3 regions of the Lachnoanaerobaculum sanguinis genome follow, and region 1 is predicted to be linked to each of the others. Evidence: predicted binding sites of a transcription regulator. Region 1 holds the regulator's gene; each other region holds the start of a gene.
The links. The regulator Rex, encoded in region 1, represses fermentation and respiration genes when NADH is low (regulators of the CRP and FNR family bind a similar motif). The targets are predictions, from matches to a motif close to ATTGTTAANTANTTAACAAT.
Positions count from the first base shown of each region.

Region 2: SBH76_RS02205 (acyl-CoA carboxylase subunit beta) is a predicted target of Rex. The motif match lies at 4,342-4,361, and genes of this name have one in related genera.
Region 3: asrA (anaerobic sulfite reductase subunit AsrA) is a predicted target of Rex. The motif match lies at 6,615-6,634, and genes of this name have one in related genera.

Region 1 covers NZ_BTHK01000001.1:34,388-44,777, forward strand. Annotated here, with positions in the region: gene alr (alanine racemase) at 1-378, opposite strand, end outside; gene SBH76_RS00160 (NAD(P)H-hydrate dehydratase) at 365-1,243, opposite strand; gene acpS (holo-ACP synthase) at 1,261-1,629, opposite strand; gene SBH76_RS00170 (redox-sensing transcriptional repressor Rex) at 1,622-2,278, opposite strand; gene abc-f (ribosomal protection-like ABC-F family protein) at 2,518-4,446, shown strand; gene SBH76_RS00180 (cell division protein DIVIC) at 4,448-4,660, shown strand; gene topA (type I DNA topoisomerase) at 4,736-6,814, opposite strand; gene dprA (DNA-processing protein DprA) at 6,827-7,942, opposite strand; gene SBH76_RS00195 (YifB family Mg chelatase-like AAA ATPase) at 7,952-9,466, opposite strand; gene galE (UDP-glucose 4-epimerase GalE) at 9,521-10,390, opposite strand, start outside.
Region 2 covers NZ_BTHK01000002.1:190,537-200,926, reverse strand. Annotated here, with positions in the region: gene SBH76_RS02225 (oxaloacetate decarboxylase subunit alpha) at 1-500, opposite strand, end outside; gene SBH76_RS02220 (sodium ion-translocating decarboxylase subunit beta) at 510-1,661, opposite strand; gene SBH76_RS02215 (biotin/lipoyl-containing protein) at 1,680-2,045, opposite strand; gene SBH76_RS02210 (OadG family protein) at 2,057-2,785, opposite strand; gene SBH76_RS02205 (acyl-CoA carboxylase subunit beta) at 2,795-4,246, opposite strand; partial or broken gene SBH76_RS02200 (Rpn family recombination-promoting nuclease/putative transposase) at 4,541-5,212, opposite strand; gene SBH76_RS02195 (hypothetical protein) at 5,417-6,208, opposite strand; gene SBH76_RS02190 (hypothetical protein) at 6,265-7,035, opposite strand; gene SBH76_RS02185 (purine-nucleoside phosphorylase) at 7,286-8,107, opposite strand; gene SBH76_RS02180 (phosphopentomutase) at 8,118-9,305, opposite strand; gene add (adenosine deaminase) at 9,354-10,325, opposite strand; gene deoC (deoxyribose-phosphate aldolase) at 10,336-10,390, opposite strand, start outside.
Region 3 covers NZ_BTHK01000010.1:59,812-70,201, forward strand. Annotated here, with positions in the region: gene SBH76_RS08025 (LbetaH domain-containing protein) at 1-497, shown strand, start outside; gene SBH76_RS08030 (PHP domain-containing protein) at 536-1,414, opposite strand; gene SBH76_RS08035 (VanW family protein) at 1,617-3,455, shown strand; gene SBH76_RS08040 (fructose-1,6-bisphosphatase) at 3,476-5,353, shown strand; gene SBH76_RS08045 (acyltransferase family protein) at 5,381-6,478, shown strand; gene asrA (anaerobic sulfite reductase subunit AsrA) at 6,732-7,766, shown strand; gene asrB (anaerobic sulfite reductase subunit AsrB) at 7,756-8,547, shown strand; gene asrC (sulfite reductase subunit C) at 8,558-9,529, shown strand; gene nifJ (pyruvate:ferredoxin (flavodoxin) oxidoreductase) at 9,721-10,390, shown strand, end outside.

The DNA.
Region 1 (10,390 bases):
ATGAATAGATATCTTTTTCCCAAGCTCTCCGGCTTCTTCATTTATTTTCTTAGCCTGATCCAGTGTAAAAACCGATTCCCTTATATCAAATACTATTGATTCTTTGTAGCTGTTTCTTGGAATACATGCCAGTATCAAAATAGGATTTGTGATACCATGGTATCTAAGATTAACACCTTCTTCAAGTGTGGCTACGCAGAAAAAGTCCACAATATCTTTTATATATAATGATACGGGAACACTTCCATGTCCATAACCGTCAGCCTTTACAATTGCCGCCAGTTTCATATTCTCTTTTAAAGCTTTTTTTGTAACTTTTAAATTATGCTTTATTGCATCCAGATCAACCTTTGCATAAGCACGTCTATATGAGTCCATTTCTCTTCCTTCTATTAAGCACTTCACCTATATTATCTATAATTTCTCTTGCCAAAATACTGTGCTCTCCATGTTTTTTACCGGCAATACTGCCGGCCATGCCGTGTATGAAAACTCCAAGCGCCACAGCCATATCATCATCTATGCCAAGACAAAACATGCCTGCAATTATACCGCATAGAACATCTCCGCTTCCGGCCTTTGCCATGGCTGCACTTCCGGATTTATTTATAAATGTATCCTCCTTTGCGGCGATAACACTTTGATGAGATTTTAAAACTACTGTAATACCGTATTTATTTGCATATTCCTCGGCATACTTTACGGGATCCGATAATATATCATCTATAGATACATCTATCAATCTTGACATCTCCCCTATATGAGGAGTGATAATGATATTATCTGTATAATACTTTGTAAGTGTAGTATCAGCTGCAATAATATTCAAAGCATCCGCATCAATTATCATAGGAACATAACATTCGGCCAAAACATATTCTACAATGATTTTAGCATAATAATCTGTAGAAAGTCCCGGTCCAAGTACCACTACGCTTGACCAATCAAGACATGACTTAATCTTATTTATAAAGCATTCCTTATTCTCATATGCTTCTCTCTCATCATAAGTTGTTATTATTGCTTCAGGTAAAAGTGTTTGTAAAATTGTACGATTTTTACTTACCGTAAGTATTCTAACCAAACCTGCGCCTGAACGATATGCCGCCATTGCACTCAAAAATGCTGCACCGCTCATTCCGTTACTTCCGGCAATAACCAGAACATGCCCATAGCTGCCTTTATTTGCATTCTTAATTCTTTCAGGTATATATTTTAATGCAGTTTCATCAAGAATTCTCATATCCCCATCTCCACATATTAGTCTGTTTCTATTACTACCATTGCAATTGCCAGTGAGTCGGTATTGCTTATGGATACATGGATTTTATTCTCATCAATTCCTTGTAAATGTCTGTTTGAATTATTACAGATTTTTATAAAAGGCTTTCCAAGTTCATCTCTGAGTACCGCCAAGTCCTTAAGTTCAACACCTCTGAAACCTGTTCCCAATGCTTTTACAAAGGCTTCCTTTGTAGCAAAATTTCCGGCCAGAAAACTGTCTCTGTTTCTGCCTCCGGCCATATCTATTTCACTATCATTGAAAGCCTTCTTTAAAAAAAATTCCTTTTTAATTGCATTTGATATTCTGTCTATTTCGACTATATCAGTGCCGATTCCTCTAATCATACTTCCCTTCAAAAGGAACGGCATCTACATTACTGACTCTATATGACAGCCTCATAAGAGATTCTGAAAGATGCACATTCTCAACAACTACATCATCCGGAACCGATAAATCCGTATGTGCAAAATTCCAGATTGCCTTTATACCGGACTTTATAAGTCTGTCCGCAACTTCCATTGCTCTGGTCTTCGGTATTGTAAGTGCCGCTATCTGTATGTCATTTTCAGATACAAACTTTTCAAGGTTATCAAGAGAATACACTCTTGCACCACGTATGGTTTTTCCGAAAAGATTAGGATCCACATCAAACATTCCCTTAATAAGAAAACCTCTTCTCTCAAAGTTTGCATAATTTGCAATAGCCTGTCCCAAATGACCTGCACCGATTATTATAATATTGTGCTGACGGTCAATTCCTAAAATCTTTGCGATCTCATTATACAGATATCTTACATTATATCCGTATCCCTGCTGTCCGAAACCTCCAAAGTTATTTAAATCCTGTCTGATTTGAGAAGCCGTAACCTTCATTCTCTCACTGAGTTCTTTTGAGGATATTCTTTCAACACCCTCTTCTGAGAGTTCACCTAAGTATCTATAGTATCTTGGCAGTCTTGAAATGACTGCTCTGGATATTTTTCTTTCTTCCATATTTATTCCGTTCCAAATATTAATTTATAAATTATTCTCAGCAATTCCATTTGTTAAGAATTCTACAATTAGTATATTATCTATTAATATAAATGTCAATACAGATATATATGGTGAATATTATATATTTTATTAAGTTTTTGAGCATATAAAGGCTTCATTTGTATCATGAATTGTCTTGCATTTAAGCATGTATTTAAGCTATACTTATGTGGATTATATGACTAAGGAGGCAAATTTTGATTTTAAATGCTACAAATATCTCAAAGTCTTTCGGAAGCAATGAGATAATAAAAGATGCAAATTTTTTAGTCAATGAACATGAAAAAGTTGCCATTGTCGGTGTAAACGGTGCCGGAAAAACCACACTGCTAAAAATACTTACAGGTGAGGAACATGCCGACAGCGGTAATGTTATACTTGCAAAGGATGCAAAACTCGGATACTTAAGACAGATAAATAATGTAGATTCCACATTAAGTATTATAGATGAGCTATATACAGTTATAGAGCATATCCTTAATATGGAAAAAAGAATGTTAGAGATGCAGGAACAGATGCAACATCTTTCAGGCGAGGCACTTGAAGAGTTATATTCTTCATATACCGCTCTTACTCACAGTTATGAGCTGATGGACGGATATGCCGCAAAGAGTAAAGTCATCGGTATTTTAAAAGGACTTGGATTCGATGAAAATGATTTTGACAGAAAGATAAATACATTATCAGGAGGTCAAAAAACAAGAGTATTCCTTGCAAAACTGCTTTTGGAAGAACCTGATATTATTTTACTTGACGAGCCGACAAACCATTTGGATCTTCGCAGTATCGAATGGCTTGAATCCTATCTGCTAAACTATAAGGGTGCAGTAATTATAGTTTCACATGACAGATATTTTCTTGATAAGATAGTAAGTAAGGTTATAGATATAGAAAACGCCGAAGTCCAAATGTATTCCGGAAACTATTCAGACTTCTCCGCAAAAAAGCAGATGCTTTTAGATGCCAAAATGAAGGAATATTTGAATCAGCAACAGGAAATAAAACATCAGGAAGCTGTTATTACAAAGCTTAAGCAATTTAACAGAGAAAAGTCGATAAAACGAGCCGAGAGCCGACAAAAACAGCTTGAAAAGATTGAAAGAGTCGAAGCTCCAAAAACTCATATAGAAAATATGAGACTCTCTTTGGATATTTCAAAAGAAAGCGGTAAGGATGTGCTTACAGTACATGATTTGTCAAAGAGTTTTGATGAAAAGCATCTCTTTTCAAATATAAATTTTGAAATAAAAAGAGGGGAAAGAGTCGCTATTATAGGTGATAACGGTACAGGAAAGACTACCCTACTAAAGATTATAAACGGACTTTTAACTCCTGATACCGGTGAAGTAATCTACGGGTCAAATGTTTCCATTGCGTACTATGATCAGGAACACCAGGTACTTCATATGGACAAGACTTTGTTTGATGAGATTTCAGATACTTACCCTGAGATGAACAATACTCAAATAAGAAACATACTTGCAGCTTTTCTTTTCACAGGTGAGGATGTGTATAAAAAGATCGGTGATCTTTCAGGTGGAGAAAGAGGCAGAGTATCTTTGGTTAAACTTATGTTATCAAAAGCAAATTTCCTGCTTTTGGATGAGCCTACAAACCATTTGGATATTCTAAGTAAGGATGTACTTGAAAGTGCCTTAAACAGTTTCCCTGGTACTATTTGCTATGTATCACATGACAGATACTTTATCAATAAGACCGCAACAAGGATTCTTGATCTTACAGGAAACAGATTACTTAACTATATAGGAAATTATGATTACTATATTGAAAAAAGAGAGGCGGTAGAAGGTGCAGCCAATCTTTCAAATAATAATATAGAAGAAAAACCTACAGAAATCTCAGACTCAAAGCAGGAATGGATTGAAAATAAGACTGCACAGGCTCAAAAAAAGAAAGTAACAAATGCCTTGAACAAATGTGAAAAGGAAATAGAAAAACTTGAAGAAAAACTCGCTCTTATCGATGAGGAATTTGCCAATCCTGAGATTTCCTCAAATGTTGGTAAGCTTATGGAACTGCAAAAAGAAAAAACAGCTCTGGAAGAAAAGCTTGAAAAGCTTATGAACGAGTGGGAAGAACTGACTTTAAGTTTGGAGGAAAATTAATATGAAAATGAAAAAGTTTTTTGCGATAATAACCTTACTTTTACTTATATTCAGTTTGATCTCAACTGTTCTTGTTGCAATATTCTCAGACAATATCAGATTGCTTTTTGTATTCTTGTTTATTGATATTGTAATGCCTGTAATAATATATGCATATCTTGTAATAACAAAACAGATAAGAAATCTTGATAAAAAAGATGATGATAAGGAATAACAAAGCAGCTATAATAAAGTACTTGTGTGTAAATAAACGACCGGCTTATTAAGTCGGTCGTTTAACTTTAAATATTTATTCTTCTTTTGGCTTATTCTCGGAATATCCGCATTCTTCATTCATACAAAGGAGCTTATTTCCTTTTTCAACCATATATGAGCCACATTTTGGACAGGCTATAGAAGAAGGCTTATTCCATGACATAAAATCACATTCCGGCGCATTGCTGCAACCATAGTATATTCTGCCTTTCTTTGTCTTCTTTATTACTACTTCACCGTCACATTTAGGACATTTAACTCCTATTTTCTCAAGATACGGCTTTGTATTCTTACATTCGGGGAATCCCGGACATGCTAAAAACTTTCCGTGCGGACCATATTTTATAACCATGTTTCTTCCGCAGTTTTCACATATCACATCTGTAACTTCATCGGCAATCTTTACATTTTCAAGCTCCTTTGAAGCCTGCTCTACTGCCGACTCAAGATCAGGATAAAAGTTTGATACAACAGTTTTCCAATTTACACTTCCGTCACCTACAGAATCCAGTAACTGCTCAAGATTTGCCGTAAATTCCTTATCCACTATGCTCCCGAAATAGTTAACCATCATAGAGTTTACAATCTGTCCAAGCTCTGTAACATAGAGATTTTTTTGCTCTTTAACAATATAATGTCTTGCAAGAATTGTAGTAATAGTAGGTGCATATGTTGACGGACGTCCTATTCCCTGTTCTTCCAATGCCTTTACAAGGCTTGCCTCCGTAAAATGTGCAGGCGGTTGTGTAAAATGCTGTACATCCAAAAGTTTTTCAAGTTTAAGTTCATCTCCTACCTTAAGCTTTCCTATAACAGCATCCGAACTTACCTTTTCTTCATCATCATCAGTATAAACACTCATAAATCCGTCAAATACTATTTTTGAGCCGGACATAGTAAAAATATAATCTCCTGCACTGAGCTTCACTGAAGTAGTCTTATACTTTGCATTTTCCATTCTGCTGGCAACAAATCTCTTCCATATAAGCTGATACAGTCTGAAAAGCTCTCTTGGCAAAGATTCTTTAACCATTGCCGGAGTAAGATTCACATCTGTAGGTCTTATAGCCTCATGTGCATCCTGAACATTATTGTTATTTGTCTTTGTAACAACATTTTTTGAAACATATTCAGGTCCGTAGCTTTTATCTACAAACTCTCTTGCAGCGGCATCTGCCTCGGCAGCTATTCTGGTTGAGTCTGTACGCAAATATGTTATAAGAGCAATTGTTCCCTTACCCTTTACTTCCACACCTTCATATAATTGCTGTGCAAGCCTCATTGTCTTTTGAGTTGAATAGTTTAACTTTTTGCTGGCTTCCTGTTGCAAGGTAGATGTTGTAAACGGAATCGGAGCCTTCTTTACTCTTTCACCCTCATTTATCTCTGAAACCACATATGAGGCAGCCTTCAATGCCTTTAATATTTTATCCATCTCTGCTTTATTGTTTATGGCAAGCTTACTCTTTTTACCATAGAACTTGGCATTTACAGTCTTTTTTGAGTGCTCGGTCAAAAGCTCGGCTTCCAGTGTCCAATACTCCTCCGGAATAAACTCATCTATTTGTGCTTCCCTGTCACATATCATTCTAAGTGCTACAGACTGTACTCTACCGGCAGACAATCCTCTTTTTACCTTTGCCCAAAGTAGAGGGCTGATAGAGTATCCCACCATACGATCCAATACTCTTCTCGCCTGCTGCGCATCCACAAGATTCATATCCAGATTTCTTGGATGCTTAATAGCCTCTTTTATTGCATTTTTTGTAATCTCATTAAAACTGATACGAAATACCTTCTTTTCACTGTCTTCAAGCTTTAAAGCCTTTGACAGATGCCAACTGATTGCCTCACCCTCACGGTCAGGGTCGGTTGCAAGATATATTTTATCAGCTTTTTTAACGTCTTTTTTCAGTTTAGCAAGTAACTCGCCCTTGCCTCTTATGGTAATATATTTCGGTTCAAAGTCATTTTCAACATCAATACCCATTGTGGATTTAGGCAAATCCCGCACATGCCCGTTTGACGCCGTAACTTCATACCCCGAACCTAAATATTTTTTTATGGTCTTTACCTTTGCAGGCGACTCCACTATCACTAAACTTCCAGCCATTTTAACCCCTTACTAACTTAATCTCTTACAATAATAATTTGATGATACTTGTACGATAAAACCTTCCAATTCAAGTAATAAAAGTGAGCTAAGCACTTGAGAGATGTCTAAAGCGCTTTCTTTGATTATGTCATCTATATATTTCGGTTTTAAATCAAGGCAACTATAAACCTTTTTATCATTCTTTGCAAGTATATTAGCGTTTTTTTCATTATATACTTGAATTTTTTTATCAACATTAAGATCAAGTGCTTCCAAAATATCCGTAGGTGAGGTTATAATACCGGCACCGTCGGATATCAATTTATTACATCCAAGACTCATACAATCTGTTATTCTTCCCGGTAGTGCAAATACTTCTCTCCCCTGTTCTATGGCATGTGTTGCCGTTATAAGTGAACCCGACTTAAGTCTTGCTTCTATTACTACAGTAATATCCGCCAGACCTGAAATAATACGATTTCTTATAGGAAAATTAAACTTTAAAGGATTTGTTCCCAAAGGAAATTCAGATATAACACCGCCAAAGCCTTCACTACATAACTTATTGTATAGAGTAAAATTGCTATCAGGATAACATACATTTACTCCTGTGCCAAGTACTGCATAAGTTTTTCCTTTAGAAATAACAGCACCCTCATGTGCCATACTGTCGACTCCAAGTGCCATACCGCTTATTATATCCACATCATTTGCAGCCAGTTCCTGTGCAATAAACTTTGCCATTCCAAGTCCATATTCACTTGCACCTCTACTGCCCACTATTGCTACGCTCTTTCTCCGCCTTGGAATATCACCTTTTACAAATATGCCGAAAGGATAATCTCTTAAATCCAAAAGCTTTTTGGGATAATCATCTTCAAACGGAAGTATAAATTTTATTTTTCTTTCATCTAAAGACAGATATTTTTCATGTAGTTCATTTAGTTTAACTTTTAATCCTAAAACAGCCTTAATTTGCTTTTCACTTAGTTTTACTTTCATCTTTAAATTTTCAAAGTTCATTTCAAAAATACTGTATAAAGGCTTAATATTCTCATATATAGAACGCTTTGAAGCATAACCAAGCTCCGCTAAACTTGACAGAAAAAACATTGCTTCTCTGTCTGAAATATTATTTATCTGCATATTTCCTCCTTACCAATATTTATCTTCTAAAGAGCGATATGATATAGCCTCACATATATCATCATGCTCAATATTTTTATGTTCATTAAAATCTGCAACAGTTCTTGCAACTTTTAATATTTTATGAAGTCCCCTTACACTCATCTTTTTCATCTCATATAAATCAGATAGAAAAATATCATCACTCTTTTTTAAAGCGCAGAATTTATTTATAAGACCTGCCGGAATTTCAGAATTGTAAGAAAACCCATAATCTTTATATCTGTTCAGCTGTATCTGCCTTACTTTTTCTATGTAATTTTTTATTTCTTCGCTGCTGATATTTTTAAATTCACCTTTAAGCTCTGCATATTTTATCAGCGAAGTCTCAACAGTTATATCTATCCTGTCAAGTAAAGGTTTTGATATTCGTGACAGATATTTTCTTACCTGAGCCTCATTACAACTGCATTTACTTCTGTCAGGATAGTAACCGCATTTACACGGATTTGTAGCCGCAACCAGCATAAAATCTGAAGGATATTCAATACTTGCATTTACTCTTGAAATACTTACAGTTTTATTTTCCATAGGCTGCCTAAGTACCTCTATCGTATTTGTCTTAAATTCAGCCAGCTCATCTAAAAATAATACGCCCTTATGTGCCAGAGAAATTTCACCCGGCTTGGGTATCCTTCCACCTCCTGAGAGTGCCTGTGGGGAAACACTGTGATGAGGATCCCTGTAAGGTCTTATCTTTAATACCGGTTCTTTTGAATTAAGCAATCCACATACGCTGTATATCTTTGAAACTTCCAAAGCCTCTTCATCACTCATATTGGGCATTATTCCGGGAATCCTTTTTGCAATCATACTTTTACCTGTACCTGCAGGTCCTATAAATAATATGTTATGCCTTCCTGCAACAGCAATCTGCACAGCCCTTTTTAGTAATATCTGTCCGTTTACATCCGAAAAGTCACTGTATTCTTTTGTTTCCGGGATTTGTATTTGAATATTTTCCGAATAAGTTTTTTCACCGTTTAGAATTTCAATCAGATCTTTTAGATTTTTTATACCATAATTTTTAATACCTGTAACTATATTTGCCTCAGCAAGATTATCATATGGAAGAAATACATTCTCAAATCCGTTTTCTTTTGCAAATATAACAATCGGCAGTATGCCTCTTATAGGAAGTAATTCACCACTGAGTGAAAGCTCACCAACAAAAAGTGATTTGTTTAATATATCGGATTTTATTGTTCCAAGGGCCTCAAGAATTGATATGGCAATAGGTAAATCATAGCCACAACCTTCTTTTTTGATTTCTGCAGGGGATAGATTTATAACGATTTTTCTGGGATAAAAAGAATATTTAGAATTTTTTATTGCGGTCTTTACTCTGTCTGCCGCCTCTTTGACTTCACCGGATAGAGAACCTATTAGAATAATTCCCGGCAGACCGTCACCAATATCGGTTTCACAGCAGACATGAAATGCATTGATACCTAAAAGACCTGCTGTATGTATTTTACTAAGCATAATCTCCTTTATAAACCGCCTTACGGAAAACTCCGTAAGGCAGATAATTTATATTTATTTTTTAATAACTGAACCGTCTTTTCTGACTACTATATCGGAGTTCTCCTCTTCAAATCCGTTCGGATTTGCCTTTTGCCATCTGAAAGAGTCTCTACACATATCTTCAATATTTTTCTCAGCCTTCCAGCCAAGCTCTTTAAGCGCAAGTGAAGGATCTGCATAACAAGCAGGTACATCGCCGGCTCTTCTGTCTTTGAATACATAATTGATTTTTAAATCATTTACTTTCTCAAATGCATTTATTACATCAAGTACACTGTATCCTATACCTGTTCCAAGATTATAGATATCCACCTTTCCCGGATCTCTCATCATCTTTTCAAGAGCCTTCACATGTCCCTTTGCAAGGTCGACAACATGGATATAGTCTCTTACACATGTACCGTCCTTGGTATCGTAGTCATTTCCGAATACTCCAAGGCATACAAGCTTACCAACGGCAACCTGTGTGATATAAGGTAATAGATTGTTTGGAATTCCCTTAGGATTTTCACCGATTCTGCCTGACTCATGTGCTCCTATAGGATTGAAATATCTTAAAAGCATTACTGAGAACTTTTCATTTGCAGTATGCAAATCTGTAAGGATTTGCTCAAGCATTCCCTTTGTTCTTCCATATGGATTTGTTATAACACCGAGCGGTGCATCCTCTGTAATAGGAACAACCTTAGGATCTCCGTATACTGTAGCACTTGATGAAAATACTATCTTTTCCACTCCGAACTCTCTCATTACTTCACATAAAATAAGAGTTCCTGTAATATTATTGTGATAATACTCAAGCGGTTTATATACAGACTCTCCAACCGCCTTTAATCCTGCAAAATGTATAACTGCATCTATATTATTTTCTTTGAATACATT
Region 2 (10,390 bases), on a different contig from region 1:
TTTGCAATATCTTTCCAATACTCAAGTGTGTATGCATCACCCAAAGTATAGCAAAGAGCTATTTGAACTTCAGCATTTTTCTCTTTATTTGCCGCATCAACAGCTGTCTTTAAGTTTCTGATATCATTTAACGCATCAAAGATACGAATTATATCAATACCGTTTGCAACCGACTTTTGAACAAAGTACTCTACAACATCATCTGCATAATGATTGTATCCAAGGATATTCTGCCCTCTAAAGAGCATCTGAAGTTTAGTGTTTTTGAATCCCTCTTTAAACTTACGAAGTCTTTCCCACGGATCTTCATGTAAGAATCTGAGCGAAGCGTCAAATGTAGCACCACCCCAACATTCTACAGCTCTGTAGCCTACTTTATCCATTTTATCTATTATAGGAAGCATCTGTTCTGTAGTCATTCTTGTTGCTACCAAAGACTGATGTGCATCACGCAGCACGGTCTCAACTATCTGAACAGGCTTTTTCTGAATTTCTGCCATAATCCCTCCTTATACTATTCCGAATATTGCCATAAAGGTTCCTGCCGCTACAGCCGTACCTATAACACCTGCCACATTAGGTCCCATAGCATGCATCAAAAGGAAGTTTGTAGGATCATACTCCGCACCAACCTTTTGTGAAACTCTGGCTGCCATTGGCACTGCCGAAACACCTGCCGAACCGATAAGCGGATTTACCTTACCGCCTGTAACCTTACACATTATCTTACCGAATATTACACCTGCCCAGGTACCGAAAGCAAAAGCTATAAGTCCAAGTGCTACAATCTTTAAAGTTGTAACTTTAAGGAATGCCTCCGCACTTGTTGTAGCACCCACACTGGTTCCAAGTAAGATAACAACGATATACATCATTGCATTTGCTGCTGTCTCTGTAAGCTGCTTTACAACTCCACTCTCTTTAAAGAGGTTTCCAAGCATCAGCATACCTACCAAAGGTGCTGTAGTAGGAAGTATAAGACATACCACTACCGTAACTATTATAGGGAAAAGAATCTTCTCAAGCTGTGATACAGGACGAAGCTGCTCCATCTTGATTCTCTTCTCTTCATCAGTTGTAAAGAATTTCATAATAGGCGGCTGTATGATAGGTACCAAAGCCATATATGAATACGCCGCTACAGCTATAGGTCCCAGGTATTCAGTCTGTCCAAGCTTACCTGCAAGGAAGATAGAAGTAGGGCCGTCAGCTCCACCAATAATAGATATTGCCGCTGCCGCCTTATCATTAAATCCCATAAAGATTGCTATAAAATAAGCCGCATAAATTCCAAACTGTGCCGCCGCACCGAGTAAGAATGATTTCGGATTTGCTATAAGCGGACCGAAATCGGTCTGTGCACCTACACCCATGAATATAAGTGAAGGTAGTATACTCCATTCATCCAATACATAGAAATAGTGAAGCAAACCTCCAACACCGTTTGCCGAATTCTCAGGTCTAAGCATTATATCCGGGTAGATATTTACAAGTAACATACCGAAAGCAATCGGAACCAGCAAAAGAGGCTCAAATCCCTTTTTGATTGCCAAATACAGGAATATAAAGGCAACAAAAATCATTATCAAATTGCCAAAGGTAAGATTCATGAATGCGGTCTGAGCAATCAAATTGGATAATGTATTTAATATATAATCCATTTTTTCTCCCTCCGGATATTAGTTGATTGTTACAAGAGTTTGATTAGTTTCAACACTGTCTCCAACATTTACATTTATACTTGCAATTGTACCGTCCTCAAGTGCAACGATATCATTTTCCATCTTCATAGCTTCAAGCACGGCTACCACTTCACCTTTTTTAACTGCCTGATTAAGACTTACCTTGATGCCAAGGATCTTTCCGCTCATAGGTGCAACAACCTTTACTCTACCTTCACTTCCACTTGCAGCAGGTGCCGCCGGCTTAACAACAGGTGCAACCGGTGTAGACACTACAGGTGTAACAGGAGCACTTGCTCCTCCTCTTTCCTCAACAGAAACTTCATATGATTTGCCATTTACTGTAATAGTATAATTCTTCATTTTTCCCTCCACTATCTTTTAACTCTCTTTATTGAACGAACGATAAGGTTTGATGCATCTGTATTGCTAAACTCCGCTATGGCTGCCGTTATAACCGCTACCAGCTCCAAATCATCCTCAAGATTTTCAGGCTCGTTTACCTTTACCGCCTCAATTACAGGTTCTTCCTTAGTCTTTGCTTTTAATTTATTCTCAAATACATTTATATACTTAAACAAGCTTATAAGGAATGATATAAAAATCAATATAATAAATACTGTTCCCATACCTAGAACTGTATTAAGTGCGGCCTTTTCCATATTTTCAATAACGCTGTACTTAGGTGTGATAGAAAATACCGCTACCTGATTTGTTTTGCTGTCAAAACCGAGTGTCATCTCGGATTTTCTGTTTTCGCCGGAATAATTTACCTTAACAACATAATTGCCTTCTGAAACTGAGACTTTTGTATCATCAATTCCTACAAGATCTCCAACAAGCTCCTTTGTTGATTTAAAGTTTTTTACTCCTTCGGCAAATGCCGTCTGACCGTTTTGCTCTACACCCTCAATTACCTGATCAAGCTCCGCATCATCCATTTTGTACAGCTGATTCAATAAGCTTTCAGCCTGTACAGGAAGCTGGTTTGAAACATCCTCCGGTATTGAACTCTCAGAGTCGGCCTTCTTACCGCATGCACTAAGTGCCAGCATGGCAATCATAAACAGACTTAAGATTAAATACTTTATTCTCTTTTTCATGATTCACCTCTAAATTGATCCATGTTTCTTATATGGACGATCTTCTTTCTTTGTAAAAAGCATTTCAAAGGCTGCCAACAATCTCTTTCTTGTATCTGCTACTGTGATAATATCATCTACATATCCTCTTCTTGCAGCATATACGGCTGAATTTTGTAAGTTCTCATACTCCCTTGTTTTCTCTTCAAGAGTTGTCTTTATATCCTCACTTGAATCAATTTCTTTAGAATATATTATCTTTACAGCCTCACTTGCATTCATCATACCCATCTTTGCATTTTCCCATGCAAATACAATGTCAGCACCTATTGATTTTGAATTCATTGAAAGTGAAGCGCTTCCGTAAGCATCACCTACTATAAGGCTTACCTTAGGAACTGTTGCATTTGCATATGCATATGTAAGCTTTGCGCCTGCCTTAGGCATTCTCTTCTCACTGCATTTTGTAGCTTTATATCCTTTTACATCTACAAGTGTAAGTACAGGAATATTGAAAGCATCACAAAATTCAACAAAACCTGCCGCCTTATCACTTCCCTGATGAGAAAGTACATTTTCAAACTCATCTGCAATCTCACCGTTCTCATCATACAGTGCTCTTCTGTTTGCCACAACTCCGACAGTATTACCGTTTAATCTGATAAATCCTGTAAACATCTCTCTTGCAAAGTTTTTCTTTACTTCAAGCACATATCCACTGTCTGAGATAATATTCAGTGCAAGTGCAGGATCGCTTATTCTACCCTCAAGTTCAGGTGTAAGTCTGTTTAAATCATCTGTGCACTCGATATATGACATATCATCTTCATTATTTGCAGGAAGAACTGAAATGAGCTCTCTGATTCCTGAAATGATTTCAGACTCGGTTCCTATAAAATCAACCAGACCTGTAGATTCCGATTGGAACTTGGCACTTGAAAAATCATTCTTATCCTGTGAATTTCCGTTTATAGCATTTGGAGAATTTACAAAGACTTTTGCCTTATCCTGCTCCATAAATACAAAATCACTGAGTCCGTTGCTTATTGCCATTCCGCCGCCGCTTAGACCGAATACGGCCTGTATCTGTGGAATAACACCGCTTGCTTTTGTCTGTGCTAAATATATTTTTCCAAAGGCATCCAATGCATCAAAAGACTCTTCAAGTCTAAGACCCGCACAATCAACCAGTCCTACTACCGGTGCTCCCATCTTCATCGCCATATCATATAGTGCAACAATCTTCTTTGCATGCATTTCACCTATTGAGCCGCCAAGCACTGAAGGATCCTGACTATACACATATACCAGACTGTCATTAATCGTACCGTAACCGGTCAAAACCCCATCCTTTGGAGTCTCCTTGTCAGATAGATTAAAATCTGTGTTCCTTGAACTTATATATGATCCAATTTCCACAAAACTTCCGGTATCCAGCAAATCTTCAATTCGTTTCATAGCAGAAACTCCTATTTGAGCCATATACAAACCTCCGTATTAATTAATAAATTGTTGCGGTCAAAGTATATTTTGACCGTTGTGACATTATATTTTTTGTAAAATATAGTATCACTGATATTGTTAAATACAAAACAATCTTAAACTATTTTATAATGAAATCAACAAAAAAACAAGGGCAAAAGCAGTGAAATAATATTCATTTCTATCAATTTTTTTTACTGTTGTATAAAACCACAACAGGTAAGCATATAATAAAACTCACAGAACAAAAAATTTTATTTTAATTCTGTGAGTTTACGTTTAAATCGACAATTATCAAGACTCTAAATACTTCTTAAAGCTTTCTTCACTCATATCTGCCCTTATCGCAGCTTCCGATACACTTAATATGCCATCTTTTACCAAAGAGATAAGCACACTTATCACACCTTCTTTTCTACCTCTTGCTTCCACTTTATCCAGTACCTCACACATTGTTACACTCTCCTTTCTGCTAAGCTCGTTTATTGTTTCTTCAAATCTGTCATCTTTTGTCATTGCAGACATTAACATCAAAAGCTCATCTACATGTTTAATTACCGTCTCACATGCAACATAATCATTATTTACACGCATCTGATACAAATAATCAGCAAGTATCCAAAAATCACTCCTAAACTTATCTATCGTCTCCCTTTCAAGGTATGCTATCTCAAAGAGATTCATCTTAAAATCATTTACATATGGTTTGATTTTTTCATCTATATCTAAAAGTTCAAACAAACTCTTCGGCTGATTCCACCTTTCATCATATCCAAAGTATAATACTAATGTAATCACCGGATACTTGGCATCTTTCTTATTTTCTTTTTTGGATTGTCTTACATACTCCGCTCCGTCATATCCAAAAACTCTAAACGGCATAAACTTTTCCGGTTTACTCTGATTTTCCAGTCCGAACATTGATAAATTTATTTTACTGTTATTCCAGTATTTTGCAATATCTCTATTAGAAAAATATATTGAAATGCCATGTGTATAATATTATTCTATGATAAAGTAATATTTTTTCAATAATATCCTTAATTTTTTCTTTATCAAAGTAATATAATAAAGATTAAAAAAGTAATTAACACATCAATTTTATCTATGTTAATTTAAAAAAGTAGGTTGAAAATCAACCTACTTTAAAATTTCATATATAATCTATTCCTAACTTTTCCACCATAATACAAATGCAATAACGGTAAGTGCAAATGAAGCTAATGCATAATCTCCATATATAAATATTGTTCCACTGTTTATCATAGTAATAAAAATTAACAAGAATATAATTGCTACAATTAGAATATTAGGATTTCTTTTACGTCTATTATTTTGAACACCCTCTTTATAATTTGTTCTTCTATTATTTGAATAAATACTATTATTACTACCGTATGTCACAGATGACTTATCTGAGCTATTCCCATATCTACTATTAAATCTATCTCCAAATAAATCTTGATCCATCTGACTCCAATCAAAATTATCTGCATGATCTAACTCCAACTCTTGACTAAAATTGTTTCTTGCACCAGTATCACTTGATATTCCTCTGTTTAATCTTCCAGAATTGTTGTTCATAACATTATTCTGACTTTGAGTTCCATATCGTCTGATTTTTTCAATCAGAAAATCCTCAAATGTAATTCCATTTCCAAAAGTCCCACGTGGATATCGCTTAATAAACTCTTCAATATCTTTTTTGCTTACAATATAATTATGCTCTAATTGGAATTTACATCCCTTTCTATACCTACCACCATTCCTCCCTGAAAAATTGTAGCATCTATGTATCAAAGATACAGTAAAACTACGATCATCTTTACCAAATACTTCATACCCAACATCATTCATGGTATAACCCTCAATAAGGTATAATTCCATAACTTTTACTTTGGTTACATTTGATATTCCCATAAATACATTAAATTCATCTTGGGAAATTGTATTATTCACCATGCATTCGATCTCCCATATAACACAACTAATAACTGTTATCCATACACTATAACAAATTAATCAAATGTTATATTATATAAATCTTTTTCAAATATTTTATCATCTCCATCAAGATAACTTCCATAGAATTTTATCTCAGTATCTGTAAATCCATTCCTTACAATCATATAATTAGTTCTTACTATACTCTTAACTTTCGTAATAGCTTTTTTCCCAATAACTGCAACATTTAGACTTGGAAATATACAGCATTCAACCGTATTATCATAATATTTTAGTTTTACTCCATAATTTACTCCACCATCTTTAGTTTTATAAAGCTCAATATTTCTTTGTATTTCTTCTGTATAATCAATTGATCCCTTTAATATTTTACCATTATTTATTGACTTTGAGCCTTTGTATGCCTTGTCATTCTGAATTATCAGTATACCTGAAATATTATTATTCATAGCATATTTTACAAAGTTTATAATATTTACTCCGAATGTATCTACAGGAATTCCATCAATAGTTTCAATATTTAAGTTTGTTCGCTTAATATAATTCTCTTCTAATGACACAGGAACTTTTTTTACTCCAAACTCATTTGCAACCTCATACAGCCCTTCCATATAATTAGTAATTTGATTTTCATCACTAAGTAAAAATTGAAATGATGTCGAGAAATCATTAAAATTATTACAATAAAGTGAACAAGGATAACGTAGTTCATACTTTATTCCCTCACGGATGAATGTACCTTGCTTACCTCTACATTCAAACTCAGCTTTTTCAACCGTTACAATACCTTTTTTTTCTATTTTTCTTTTAGTTATTTTTATCATATATATCTTCCTCTTTTTTTCACTTTATTCAGCTTAAAATTATCATGCTTTTATACATAATATTTTTAATATTTTTATTTCCTATATGTTAAATATATTCTATTGACATTATATATATATATATATATATAATGTCAATAGATGTTATTTTTATGTAATTGTTTTATATTTAAATATGTTATATATTTTAATATTTATTCAAATTTCATTATTTTATTTAATACAAAAAGGAGGCTCGTAGCCTCCTTTTTTACGCATTCTTTATTATACTTTTTACCAATCCCTCAAATATATGAGAAACCTTATTTGCAGCCTCAGATACCTCTTCATGGCTGAGAGGTTGATCTAAGATACCTGCCGCCATATTTGTAAAGCATGAAATACCGCAGATTTCTATGCCCATATGATTTGCAGCAACAGCCTCTATCGCAGTGGACATGCCTACAGCATCGGCACCAAGCAATCTTGCAAGTTTTACCTCGGCAGGTGTCTCATATGCAGGACCGCTAAATTGCATATATATGCCTTCTCTTAGAGAAACTCCCACTTCCTTAGCGGACTTTCTTACCACATCCTGAAGTCTCTTTGAATAGACATTACTCATATCAGGAAATCTTGTTCCGAATTCACTTATGTTTTCACCTATAAGTGGTGAAGGTACTATGGTTGATATATGATCTGTGATCATCATCAAATCACCCGGCTTATATGAAGTATTTACAGCGCCTGCAGCATTTGTAAGAATTAACTTCTTTGCTCCAAGCATAATCATAAGTCTTGTAGGAAGTACTACATCTGTTACAGGATAACCCTCATAGTAGTGAACTCTTCCCTTCATAATAACTGTCTTTACACCCTCAACCGTACCGAAGAGAAATCTTCCGTCATGCCCTGCCACAGTCGATACAGGAAATCCCTCAATACTTGAGTATGGAATCTCACATTCAACTTCCATATGCTTTGCAAACTCACCAAGACCTGAGCCAAGTACCAAAGCAACCTCAGGTGTAAAATCTGTAACTGTTCTGATATAATCATAGCTCTTTTTCACTTTTTCGAAAACCGGATTCATATAACCTCCATTATAGCTTATCTAAAATACTGTAGCCTATTGTATTTTCAGGCATCTTCAGTCCGAAGTTGTCCACTATACTTGCACCGATTACTGCAAATGTATCGGTTGTATCAAGTAATTTTCCGCCGTCAAATTTCTTTGAATATGACATAAAGAATACGGCCTCTCTTGTGTGGTCTGTTCCAGTATGTGTAGGATCGTTTCCATGATCTGCAGTGAGTATTAAAAGATCGTCATCATTCATCTTTTCCATAAACTCACCAAGCTTAACATCAAACTTTTCAATTTCTTTTGCATATCCTATCGGATTTCTTCTATGCCCCCAAAGTGCATCAAAATCAACAAGATTTGTAAAGCAAAGGCCGGTAAAATCTTCCACAAGCATATCAATGGTCTGTTCCATACCATGCACACTTGAATCCGAATGATATGCCTTTGTAATTCCCTCTCCGACAAATATATCGTTTATCTTTCCGATAGAAATAACATCAAGTCCGGCATCCTTTAATACATTAAGAGCAGTCCTTCCAAAAGGTTTCAGGGCATAGTCATGTCTGTTTGAAGTTCTCTTAAATTCCCCTTTTTTCTTACCTACATAAGGTCTGGCAATTACTCTTCCTACCTTCCATTCATCCTTCATTGTAAGTTCTCTTGCAATCTCACAGCATCTGTATAAGTTTTGCAGGTCGAATGTCTCTTCATTTCCACAGATTTGAAGTACCGAATCGGCAGATGTATACACTATCATTGCTCCGGTATTTATCTCTTCTTCCGCAAGTTCTTCAAGTATCTCTGTACCTGAAGCTGACTTGTTACCGATTACTCTCTTACCGCATCTTTTTTCAAGCTCATCTATAAGCTCCTTAGGAAAGCCTGTATCAGTAAATGTTTGGAAAGGCTTTTCAATTCTGAGTCCCATCATTTCCCAATGACCTGTCATTGTATCCTTACCGTTACTCATCTCTTCCATTCTGAAAAATCTTCCAAGCGGTTTTTCCACTCCGGACTCTCCTTCTACAGGATGAAGATTATACATCCCCAGTTTTTTCAAATTTGGAATATCAAGTTTTCCATAGCTTTTTACTATATGTCCGAAAGTATCTGTATTTGCATCACCGAATCTTTCGGCATCGGGCATTGCACCGATTCCCAAAGAATCCAGTACAACCACAAAAACTCTTTTATATTTTCTCATAAATAAAACCTTCCGGTCATACAAACGTGTACACAAGCAGATATTCCCTTAATTTAATTCTTTTAAGAGCATATCTTTAATATTATCACTTGCAAATGATACTTCTATTGAATTTTTTATTCCCTGAATAATATCCGAATCGGATATCATATCTCTTTCCTGCAAGAATAATATCTCATTTGTAATACTTGTATTGCTGACCAATCTGTTGTCTGTATTGACGGTAGCAAGTATGCCCCTTTTTATGTAGTCTGAATATGGATGAATCTCATTTTTTCCTACCGCCTTTGTCTGATAATTACTTATCGGGCACATTTCTATACCAATACGTTTATCTTTAGCAAGTTTCAAAAGCCTTTCATCATTTCTCATAGCAATACCATGTCCGATTCTCTTTGCACCATATTCTATAGCGCCTTCTATATTGGACTTAGGTCCTGCCTCACCTGCATGAATAGTATAGTTCATACCCAAATCTGTTGCATATTTAAACAGATCTTTAAACTCTCCTATAGGATGATTTGCTTCATCTCCTGCCAAATCAAGTCCTGACACGCCGCTACCATAGTATTCTCTTGCAACCTTAAACATAGCCTTACTATCTTCAATATCATGATGTGTCATTGCACAGCATATGGCATTGCCATGAATATTAAAAAGATTGCTTCCTTCATTGATTCCTGCTATTACAGCTTCTATCACATCACCTGTCTTCAAACTGTCTGAAACAGACAAAAGAGGGGCAAATCTTATTTCAATATATCTTACGCCTTCTTTTGATGCCGACTTCATTACATCAACAGTAGCGGCCTTGATATTTTTGGCGGTGTTCATGGCTTCCAATGGAATATCAAATTTTTCAAGATATTCCACCAGACTGTTACAATCCATACTGACTGACAGCTCTTCCATGGTAAAAGTTCTTCCCAAAGCATTCTCTAAAAATGTCTTTGATAATGAACCGTCCAAATGGCAATGTAAGTCAAGTTTAGGTAATTTTAAAATATCTTCTCTATTCATATCTTAACCGTTATACATCATAAAAGGCTGATTCCACTATCTTTATAGTAGCACTTGTTCCAAGT
Region 3 (10,390 bases), on a different contig from region 1:
TGCCTACAATTGCGCTTGCAGGTCCGCTTATTATCGGAAAAGATGCAAGTATTCGTTCATGTGCATTCTTCAGAGGTAATGTAATTATAGGTGAAGGTGCAGTGGCAGGAAACTCTTGTGAGTTTAAGAATGCTATACTTTTTAACAAGGCACAGGTACCTCATTTCAGCTATGTTGGAGATTCTATCATCGGTTATAAGGCGCATCTCGGCGCTTCCGCAATTACATCAAATCTTAAGAGTGATAAGTCCGATGTTGTACTTCATTTGGAGGATGCGGAGCTTGAGACAGGACTCAGAAAGCTTGGAGCTATAGTAGGTGATGAAGCTGAAGTAGGTTGCGGATCGATTTTGAATCCCGGAACCGTTATAGGAAAGAACACTACAATATATCCGCTTTCAAGTGTAAGAGGTTGTATCGGCAAGTCATCTATTTATAAGAGTGCTGACGATATTGTAACAAAGGCAAAGAAAAAGCCGGCAGCTGCAAAATTATAAAATTTATGCGTATGGGTTTTCCCATACGCATTTTTTATCTAGTCGGATTTGGTTTTTAATATATTCTCTAAAAGTTCAAACGGAATCTTTAAATCACCGTATCCTTTACCTATTTCAAGTCCCGGCTTGTTTCCTCCGTGAAAATCGCTGCCTCCTGTAGGAAAAAGCTTGTATTTATCCGCCAATAAACGGAGGTTTTCAATATCTGAAGCCGAGTGAGTGGAATGATATACCTCTATACCGTTTAATCCGAGTTCAATCAAATGTGATATAAGAGCATTCAAGTCATCATCAGAAAATTTATATTGAAAAGGATGTGCAAGTGAAATAAAGAAATTATGTTTCTTTAAAAACTCCATGCATCTTATTGTTGTGATATTCTTAACCGGTATATATTTACCGCCATATTCAAGATACTTATCAAAAGCCTCAGCCTTATTTTTTACAAGACCAAGCTTTATAAGAGCATTTGCAAAATGTGCTCTTGTTATCTGGGCATTCGGATTTGAGTTGTTCAAATCATTTTCGGAAATTATTATTCCGTCATTTTTAAATCTCCTGATTATTTCAGCGTTTCTTTCAGCCCTTTCTTTTGCAAAAAAACTCAAATCCTCAAATATTTCTTTTGGAATATTCAGTTCTCTCTTAGAAATTGAAGAAGGCAGCAGATAACCCAGAATATGTATTTCTTTATCTTTATATACACAGCTCATTTCAACTCCGGCTATTACGGATAAATCAAGTTCCAATCCTTTTTTAAAACATTCTTCCACACCTGCCATAGTGTCATGGTCCGTAAGTGCAATAAGGCTAAGAGAAGCTTTCTTTGCCGATATGGCAACCTCTGCGGGAGAGCATGTACCGTCTGAAGCGGTAGAATGTGTATGAAGGTCTATATATTTAAAATTTTCTTTCATAAATCACCTTAAAAAAATACTTTTTACATATATTAAATATTTCCATTAATAAGTCTAGCACAATAAATTTTGTAAAGCAAATATTGATAAGTGATTTTAATTGTTTTAAAATCATATTATTGGTATAATTTAATCCCAAGGTATGTTTTTATCAAAAAATAGCATAAGGGCATTTTATTAATAGATCTTATAAGGAATTGAAATGTTAAATAGACAAAACAGCAGTAAAAAAACAGGCTCGGAGAGAGTAAGAGAAGCAAGAAAGAGATCGCAAAAAAGGGGCTTTACGGCAGATATAAATATGAGAGCTGTAGCTGTTCTTGTTGCGGCATTTATTATACTGGTATTGATTGCCATATCGGGATTACAAAAAGTCGGAAAGTTTTTGAAGTCATCAAAAGTTGACGGTACTGAGGTGACTACTGAAATTGCAGATGAAAAATTAAAAAAACAGATAACTATTGATGAGATAGATATTACCGGAATGAAAATGTCGGAGGCAAAAGCGGCAATAGACAAAGTATATCCGTGGAAATTAACTTTACATATCGGTGATGATTTAAGTGACAGTATGGTACTTGACAATGTTTTGGATACAAAGGTAACAAAACTTTTAAATGAGATATATACAGATGTTGACAATGCAGCATCACATTATGAGATAAACTTTGATGATGCCGACATAGATTCAATGGTGGAAAAAGCAAAGGAAAAATGGAATATAAACCCTGTAAACGGATCTATATCAGGATTTAACAAGGAAACAAAGAGTTTTACATATGCTGATGAAAGTGACGGGTATCTTATTGATGAAGGCAGACTTAAGTCGGATCTTAAGTCATATGTGAGTCGTAAGAATTTTGAGGCTGATATTTCCGTTGTAAGAAATGAAGTAAAAGCCGGTATTTCGGCTGCAAAAGCAAAAGAGATGTACAAGGTAATAGGTACATTTACTACAAAGACTACAGATAATAAGGACAGAAATACAAATATTTCACTTGCATCCGAAGCGCTTGACGGACTTATAATAAAGCCGGGAGAGGAATTTTCTTTCAACAACACTACAGGTAACAGGACGCTTGAGAGAGGATATAAGCCTGCAGGAGCCTATGTAAACGGTGTTTTATCTGAAGAGCCGGGTGGCGGTGTATGTCAGGTTTCATCAACTCTTTACAATGCGGTTATTTTCTCAGGCTTAAAGACAACCGAGAGGCATGCACATTCATTTGAGCCAAGTTATGTAACTCCAGGTGAAGATGCTATGGTAAGCTATGACGGATATGCAGGTCCGGATATGAAATTTATAAATACATCCGACACCGCTATTGCGATTCGAGCGGTGCTTACCGGACAGACACTTACATGTTCAATTATAGGAATTCCTATTTTGGAAGAAGGTGTTACCGTTGAAATGTCGTCAAAGAAGATATCGGATTTAAATCCTCCGGTTCCTGAGTATATTGAAGATAAGAGTTTGAAAAAGGGAAAGCAGGTAGTTGTAACCGAGGCTAAAAAGGGCTCAAGATGGGCAACTACATATATTGTAAAAAAAGACGGTGTGTTGGTAAAGGAAGAGCCTTTCCACAATTCAACATATAAGGGAAAACCTGCCAAAATAAAGGTGAACTCCGAGAGTGAGGAAACCACCGCTTCAAAGAGTAATGAAAGCAGCGTATCAAGTACTGAAAGTACGTCAAGTGCTCATGTAAGTCAAAGTGCAAGCGCAGCTACAACTCAGGCTGAAAGCACCGGGGAAAAGACTGCAGAGAGTACAACAAAGAAAAAAGATTCAGGAAGTAGTGAAAGCACCGTAGAAAAGTTAAGTACCGAAGAAAAGGCTACTAAGGCAAAGGAAACCAAGGAGAGTGCTAAGCCTGCGGAGACTTCGGCTAAGCCTAAAGAAAGCACCAAAGCGAAGGAAAGTACCAAAGCAAAAGAAAGTACAAAGGCGAAGGAAACCACGGCTGAACCTACTGTTGAGAAGCTGACCACAACTGAGGCTGCAAAAACTGAAGAGACTGTGGAGAAACTGGAGAATTAATATAATACGGGGGATAATTTATGAATAGGGACAAGGAAAATGTAAAGTATTTAAAACTTCTGAAACAAAATTATTCGTCAAGTCAGGCAGTAATAAGAGAGATTATAAATCTGTCTGCAATAACAAATCTGCCTAAGGGTACAGAGTTCTTTTTAAGTGATATACATGGCGAATATGAAGCTTTTTTACATATAATGAACAATTGCTCCGGAGTAATAAAAGAAAAAGTCGATATTATATTCGGAGAAACATTGTCCGAGTTTGACAGGCAGGAGCTGTGTACTCTCATATATTATCCAAGAGAGAAAATGACTATGCTTGCAGAAATTGACAGGATAGATAATGACTGGTATTCGATGACACTGAATTATCTTATAATGCTTGCAAAGTTATTATCATCCAAATATACAAGATCAAAAGTCAGAAAGGCTTTGCCTGAAGATTATGCATATATCATTGATGAGCTTTTACATGCACAAAAGAATGAAGACACAAATAAAGTAAGCTATCACAGACATATATTACAGACCATTATAGATCTTGATGATGCCGATGAATTTATAATTGCACTTTCTGCACTTATAAAAAGGCTTGCGGTCGATCATCTTCATATAGTAGGTGATATTTTTGACAGAGGCGGCAATGCGGACAAAATAATAGACTTACTTATGAATTATCATTCTCTTGATATTGAGTGGGGAAATCATGATATTCTTTGGATGGGAGCCGCATGTGGAAATGATGCATGTATTTGTAATGTTATCAGAAACAACTTAAAGTATGGAAATGTAGAAATTCTTGAGAACGCTTACGGTATCAGCTTAAGACAACTTATGCTTTTCGGAATGTCAAAGTACGGTATTGACGACGGAATACAGGCTGCGCTTGCCGCAATAAAAGTGATACTCTTTAAGTTGGAAGGTCAGCTTATAAAAAGGCATCCTGAATACGGTATGGATGACAGACTGCTTTTAGAGCATATAGATCTTGATGAAGGATATGTGACTGTTGACGGAGTGAAGACAAAACTGAAAACGAATATATTCCCGACATTAAATAGGGAAAATCCTTATGAACTTACTGCCGAGGAAAATGAAATCATGCTGAAGCTGCATAGAAGTTTTGTATCAGGTCAGAGATTAAATAAACATATAAAGTTTTTATATGATAAAGGCGGTATGTACAATGTTTACAACAGGAATCTTATATACCACGGTTGTGTTCCTGTGGATGAAAACGGAATATTCGATATGCTTTGTATAAACGGAAAATGCTATCATGGAAAAGCCTTGTTTGATATATGTGATGAAAAAGCCAGGGCGGCCTATACAGATAATCCGAGTCAGGATGACATTGATTTTATGTGGTTTTTATGGGGTGGTGAAAAGTCGCCATTATGCGGTAGAAAAATAAAGACTTTTGAGCGTGATTATATTGAAGATAAGAGCTTTTGGAAGGAAAAATCAAATCCATATTACAGCAAGTACTATGATGAAAGCTTTTGTATTCAGATTTTACACGAGTTCGGTCTTTATGATACGCACTCACATATTATAAACGGACATACACCGGTTCATGCGATTGACGGTGAACATCCTGTACGTGCAAATGAAAGACTGTTTGTAATAGACGGCGGATTTTGCCGCTCTATGAATAAGACTACAGGAATTGCGGGTTACACTTTGATATTTAACTCACATGGTCTGAGACTGAAAGCACATACACCTTTTACATCGGTGGAAGATGTCCTGATAAATAACACCGACATTAAATCGGAATCTGAGATAGTTGAAAAGGACGTATATCGAATGTTTGTAAAGGATACGGATATAGGCAAAAAGTTGCTTGAAGATATTGCGGATTTGAAAATGCTGTTGGATAATTACAGAAAATTTTAAATAAATTTAACGGAAAGATGGTGAGATATGAGCAGTCATGGCAAAAGAAATTACAGCCTTGATATATTTAAAGGTGTGTTGATTTTTCTTGTGGTATTCGGACATTTTCTTTTGCCTGTAAAGGAAAGAGAATATACGCTTTTTAATAAACTTTTTTTCTTTATTTACAGTTTTCATATGCCTGCATTTATATTTTTATCCGGATATTTTTATTATGATTCATGGAAAAAGAAGGGAACTAAATTAAAATCTGTTATTTCTCTTATAATGCTGTTTTTTATGATGAAGATATTATTGCATATAAGTGATATGTTATTCTATGGAGACAGGAATATAATTCCCGATTTTTTACATGAATCATCTACACCTTGGTATATATCTGCGCTTGTTTTTTTCAGATTGTCACTATATCCTTTGGAGTTGTTTTTGAAGCTGAATAAGAAAAAAACAAGTCGAGTTAAAAGAGAACAATTTACTTCTGATGCTGTTACAATGTATGTAACGGTATTGATAATATTTTTTATATTTTTTTCAATGCTTAATATGAATTGGCAGGTGAAAATAGATGTTTTTTTATCTTTAGACAGGGTAGTATCTTTTGCTCCGTATTTCTATATCGGTGTATTGTATAAAAAATACTCATCTTTAAGTAAGACTTCAATTTTTGAAGAAACAAATATGCGCCTCTTTTCAATGGGAGCTTTTTGTGTATTAGGATTTTTTGTTTTCTTTAAATATGTCAGATTTTATACTTTGATTTTCTATGGACCTTGGGGATATCGCATAGCTGAAGGAAATATATTGCCTATATTTAAAGGTGTATTAAATCCGCTTAGAATTATATATATGCCGTATGCCTTGAGTACTTCATATTTCATATTTGCAGTAACATCATTAAAGAAGAATTTCTTGACAAATATATTCAAAAGATTCGGTGTATACAGTTTGCCTATATTTGCATTTCACAGAATTATAAGAGATGCCTTTTCACATTTGTTACTCGATAATTTTATATGGCCTGTATTTGGTAAAATAAGTATATTGATTATACTTTTGACAATCTCTTTTTTGACATGTAAGATATTAGGTAATGATAAGGCAAACAGATTTTGCAGATTTAAATAATATAAGGCTCATACTTATTGAAAATCATTTTCAGAGTATGAGTCTTTTTGTATGTAAAAATATGCAATAATTCATGCAAATCACTGTAGAATAGGAATTGATATTTTCAAAGTTCGTGTTATAATTTCTTGTATACAGTGATAAAGTTTTATCAATATGTATTGAAGTTTAGCTATGTATCGGTATTTAAAGTTTTAATATAATTAAGCTTTACTATATCGATGAAGATAGTGTAGTAAATAAAGGAGAAAGTATGGGGAAAAGGGGTTATATATTTTTACCCGGTGGATTCAATAAAGTAATTGAGGAATTATCAAAAAGCTACCGTATTTATGCACCTGTGCTCAAGGTGGGAGAAGGAAGATTTACAGATACCGACGTAGTAAGATATGATTTTGTAAAAGAGGCTTCAGAAATCGAGCTTGATAAAAAATCCGATTATTCATTTAAGGAGATTTTGACACCTCTGTCACAGACATTGTTTTTCTTTACGGAAAATGATGTAAAGGAGTCTGATATAGATGATAGAGAAGTTTTGGTGTTTTTAAGAAGTTGTGACCTCAACGCATTAAAAAGACTTGATCAGATATATCTTCACAACGGAAGAGAAGAAGATTATTTTTACGCCCGAATCAGAGACAAAGTGAAATTTGTTCTTATAGGTTGTGCTCATTCATATGAGGACTGCTTCTGTGTGGATATGGGTACAAACCGTGCAGATGATTTGGATTACAGTTTTTCAGTGGATTATATAGACAATCAGTTTCATTGTCAGTTAAAAGATAGTGTTCTTGAAGAGATATTTACAAATAACGCCTTAAAAGAGCAGGATATTACTCCAAGATTTGTAACTGAAAATGAAACAAGAGTAAAGTTGCCGGACAGCGTACCTCTTTCAATATTTACATCCGATATGTGGGAGGAATATAACACAAGATGTATAGGATGCGGAAGATGTAACTATGTGTGTCCTACATGTACCTGTTACACAATGCAGGATGTTTATTATACAGATAACGGTAAAGTCGGAGAAAGAAGAAGAGTCAATGCTTCATGTATGGTAGACGGATATACAAATGTTGCAGGCGGTGGAGAATACAGGAAAAAGCATGGTGAGCGTATGAGATTTAAAACCATGCATAAGATATATGATTTTAAAAAGAGATTCGGCTACAATATGTGTGTGGGATGCGGAAGATGTGATACCGTATGCCCTGAGTATATTTCATTCTCAAATATTATTAACAAAGTAACAGCTAAAGTAGAGGAGGTGCAGAATGAGAAATAATCCTTATATTCCTTTTCCGTCAAAGATTTTAGATGTTATTAAACATACAGAGAAAGAATACACATTCATACTTGAGTTTAAAGGTGATGTAAAGCCGGGACAGTTCTTTGAAGTTTCAATTCCAAAATTCGGTGAGGCACCGATTTCAGTAAGCGGAATAACGGAGAACAGTATCGATTTGACTATCCGTAAGGTGGGAAGAGTTACTGATGAGGTGTTTGAAAATTACATAGGTGATACTTTGCTTCTCAGAGGGCCGTACGGTAACGGTTTTGATGTTGATAAATATATTAACGGAGAATGTGTGGTTGTAGCCGGAGGTACCGGAGTTTCTCCTGTACGCGGAGTGATCAATGCACTTGGTGAAAGTAAAGATTCAAAGGATAAACATGTGATACTCGGATTCAGAAGTCCTGATGATATGTTGTTCAGAGATGATATTATCAGATGGGAATCTCAAATGGATCTTATTTTAACAATGGATAAGGAAGCACAAGGCTATACCGGAAATGTAGGTCTTGTAACAAAGTTTATTCCTGAGCTTAAGCTTAAGGATATTGAAACCGCACAGGCTGTGGTAGTCGGACCTCCTGCGATGATGAAGTTTTCCGTAATAGAACTTTTAAAGCTTGGCTTTAAGGAGGAGAACATCTGGGTTTCATATGAGAGAAAGATGTGCTGCGGTATCGGTAAATGCGGACATTGTAAGGTTAATGATACTTATATTTGTCTTGACGGACCGGTATTTAACTATGTTGACAGTAAGGCTTTGATTGATTAGTGAGGTAAAGATGGATATTAATGTAAAAAAGCTTAAAAAAAATGCCTTTCGTGTTTCTAAAGTGCGTGGTGAGACAGCTTCCAGAATAAGAATGCCGGGCGGATATATCGATGCGGAGAGTTTAAAGAGAATTGCAGAAGTTGCGGATAAGTACGGAAACGGAAGCATTTTTCTTACGAATCGACAGGGTGTTGAGATTCCGGGTATCAAAATATCGGATATGGATGCCGTAAATAAAGAAATACAGCTTATTATCGATAATGAAGGTACGAATCAGGAAAAGAGAGATACGGGATATGCCGCTTCGGGAACAAGAAATGTAGTTGCATGTCCGGGTAAAAGACTTTGTCCTTATGGAAATTATGACACTACAGAGTTTGCAAGAAAAATGGAAAAGCAGATTTTTCCGAATAATCTGCATTTCAAGGTGGCGTTTACAGGTTGCTCAAATGACTGCGCCAAGGTTCGTATGAATGATTTCGGAATTATGGGTATGACGGAGCCGCAGTATAACCCGGATCGCTGTGTTACCTGTGAGGCGTGTGTAAAGGGATGTAAGTCTAAAAGTGTGGATGCCCTTAAGGTTGTTAACGGTAAGATAGTAAGAAATACGGAAAAATGTATCGGATGCGGTGTATGTATTACAGTCTGCCCGACAAGAGCATGGACAAGAAGTAAGGAGAAGTACTACAGACTGGTTTTACTTGGCAGGACCGGAAAGAAGAATCCGAGAATGGCTGAGGACTTTATCAAATGGGTGGATGAAGACAGTATTCTTAAAATTGTGAAAAATGCATATTCATATGTTGAAAGATATATTGACCCGAATGCACCTGACGGTAAAGAGCATGTAGGATATATAGTAGACAGAACAGGCTTTGAAGAGTTCTATAAATGGATTATGGAAGGTGTTACTCTAGGACCGAAGGCTGAGGTTGCAAAGACGATGTATTGGGGCGGTAAGCACTACGACCATGAATAATCGGTCTGAAAATAAGATATTGAATGTTTTATTGTTTTAAAACGGAAACAAAAGTTATTGTACTAAGAATAGTACACAAAATACATACATAATTATTTGCAAATATTTTTAAAATTGGTATAATGAGATACGAAAAACTAATATTTTATTATTATAAATATTATAAAGAATTACTTAGTAGGAGGAATTAAATGGCTAAGAGACAAATGAAGACCATGGATGGTAATCAGGCAGCTGCTCATGCATCATATGCGTATACTGATGTTGCTGCAATTTATCCGATAACACCATCATCTGTCATGGCAGAGCACACCGATGAGTGGGCAACAGAGGGTAGAAAGAATATTTTCGGCCAGACTGTACAAGTTACAGAAATGCAATCAGAGGCAGGTGCTGCAGGTGCAGTTCATGGTTCTCTTTCAGCTGGAGCTTTAACTACAACATATACAGCTTCACAGGGCCTTCTTCTTATGATCCCAAACATCTATAAGATAGCAGGTGAGCAGCTTCCGGCAGTTATTAACGTTTCTGCACGTGCTATTGCAACACATGCACTTAGTATTTTCGGTGATCATTCAGATGTTTACGCTTGTCGTCAGACAGGTGCTGCAATGCTCTGTTCATCATCAGTTCAGGAGGTTATGGACTTAACACCTGTTGCACATTTATCAGCGCTTAAGGGTAAAGTTCCTTTCATCAACTTCTTTGACGGATTCAGAACATCACATGAGATTCAGAAGATTGAAACTTGGGATTATGAAGATCTTAAGGATATGGCAGATATGGATGCTATAGCCGCTTTCAGAAAGAATGCACTTAATCCTAATCGTCCTGTAGAGAGAGGTTCAGCACAGAACCCTG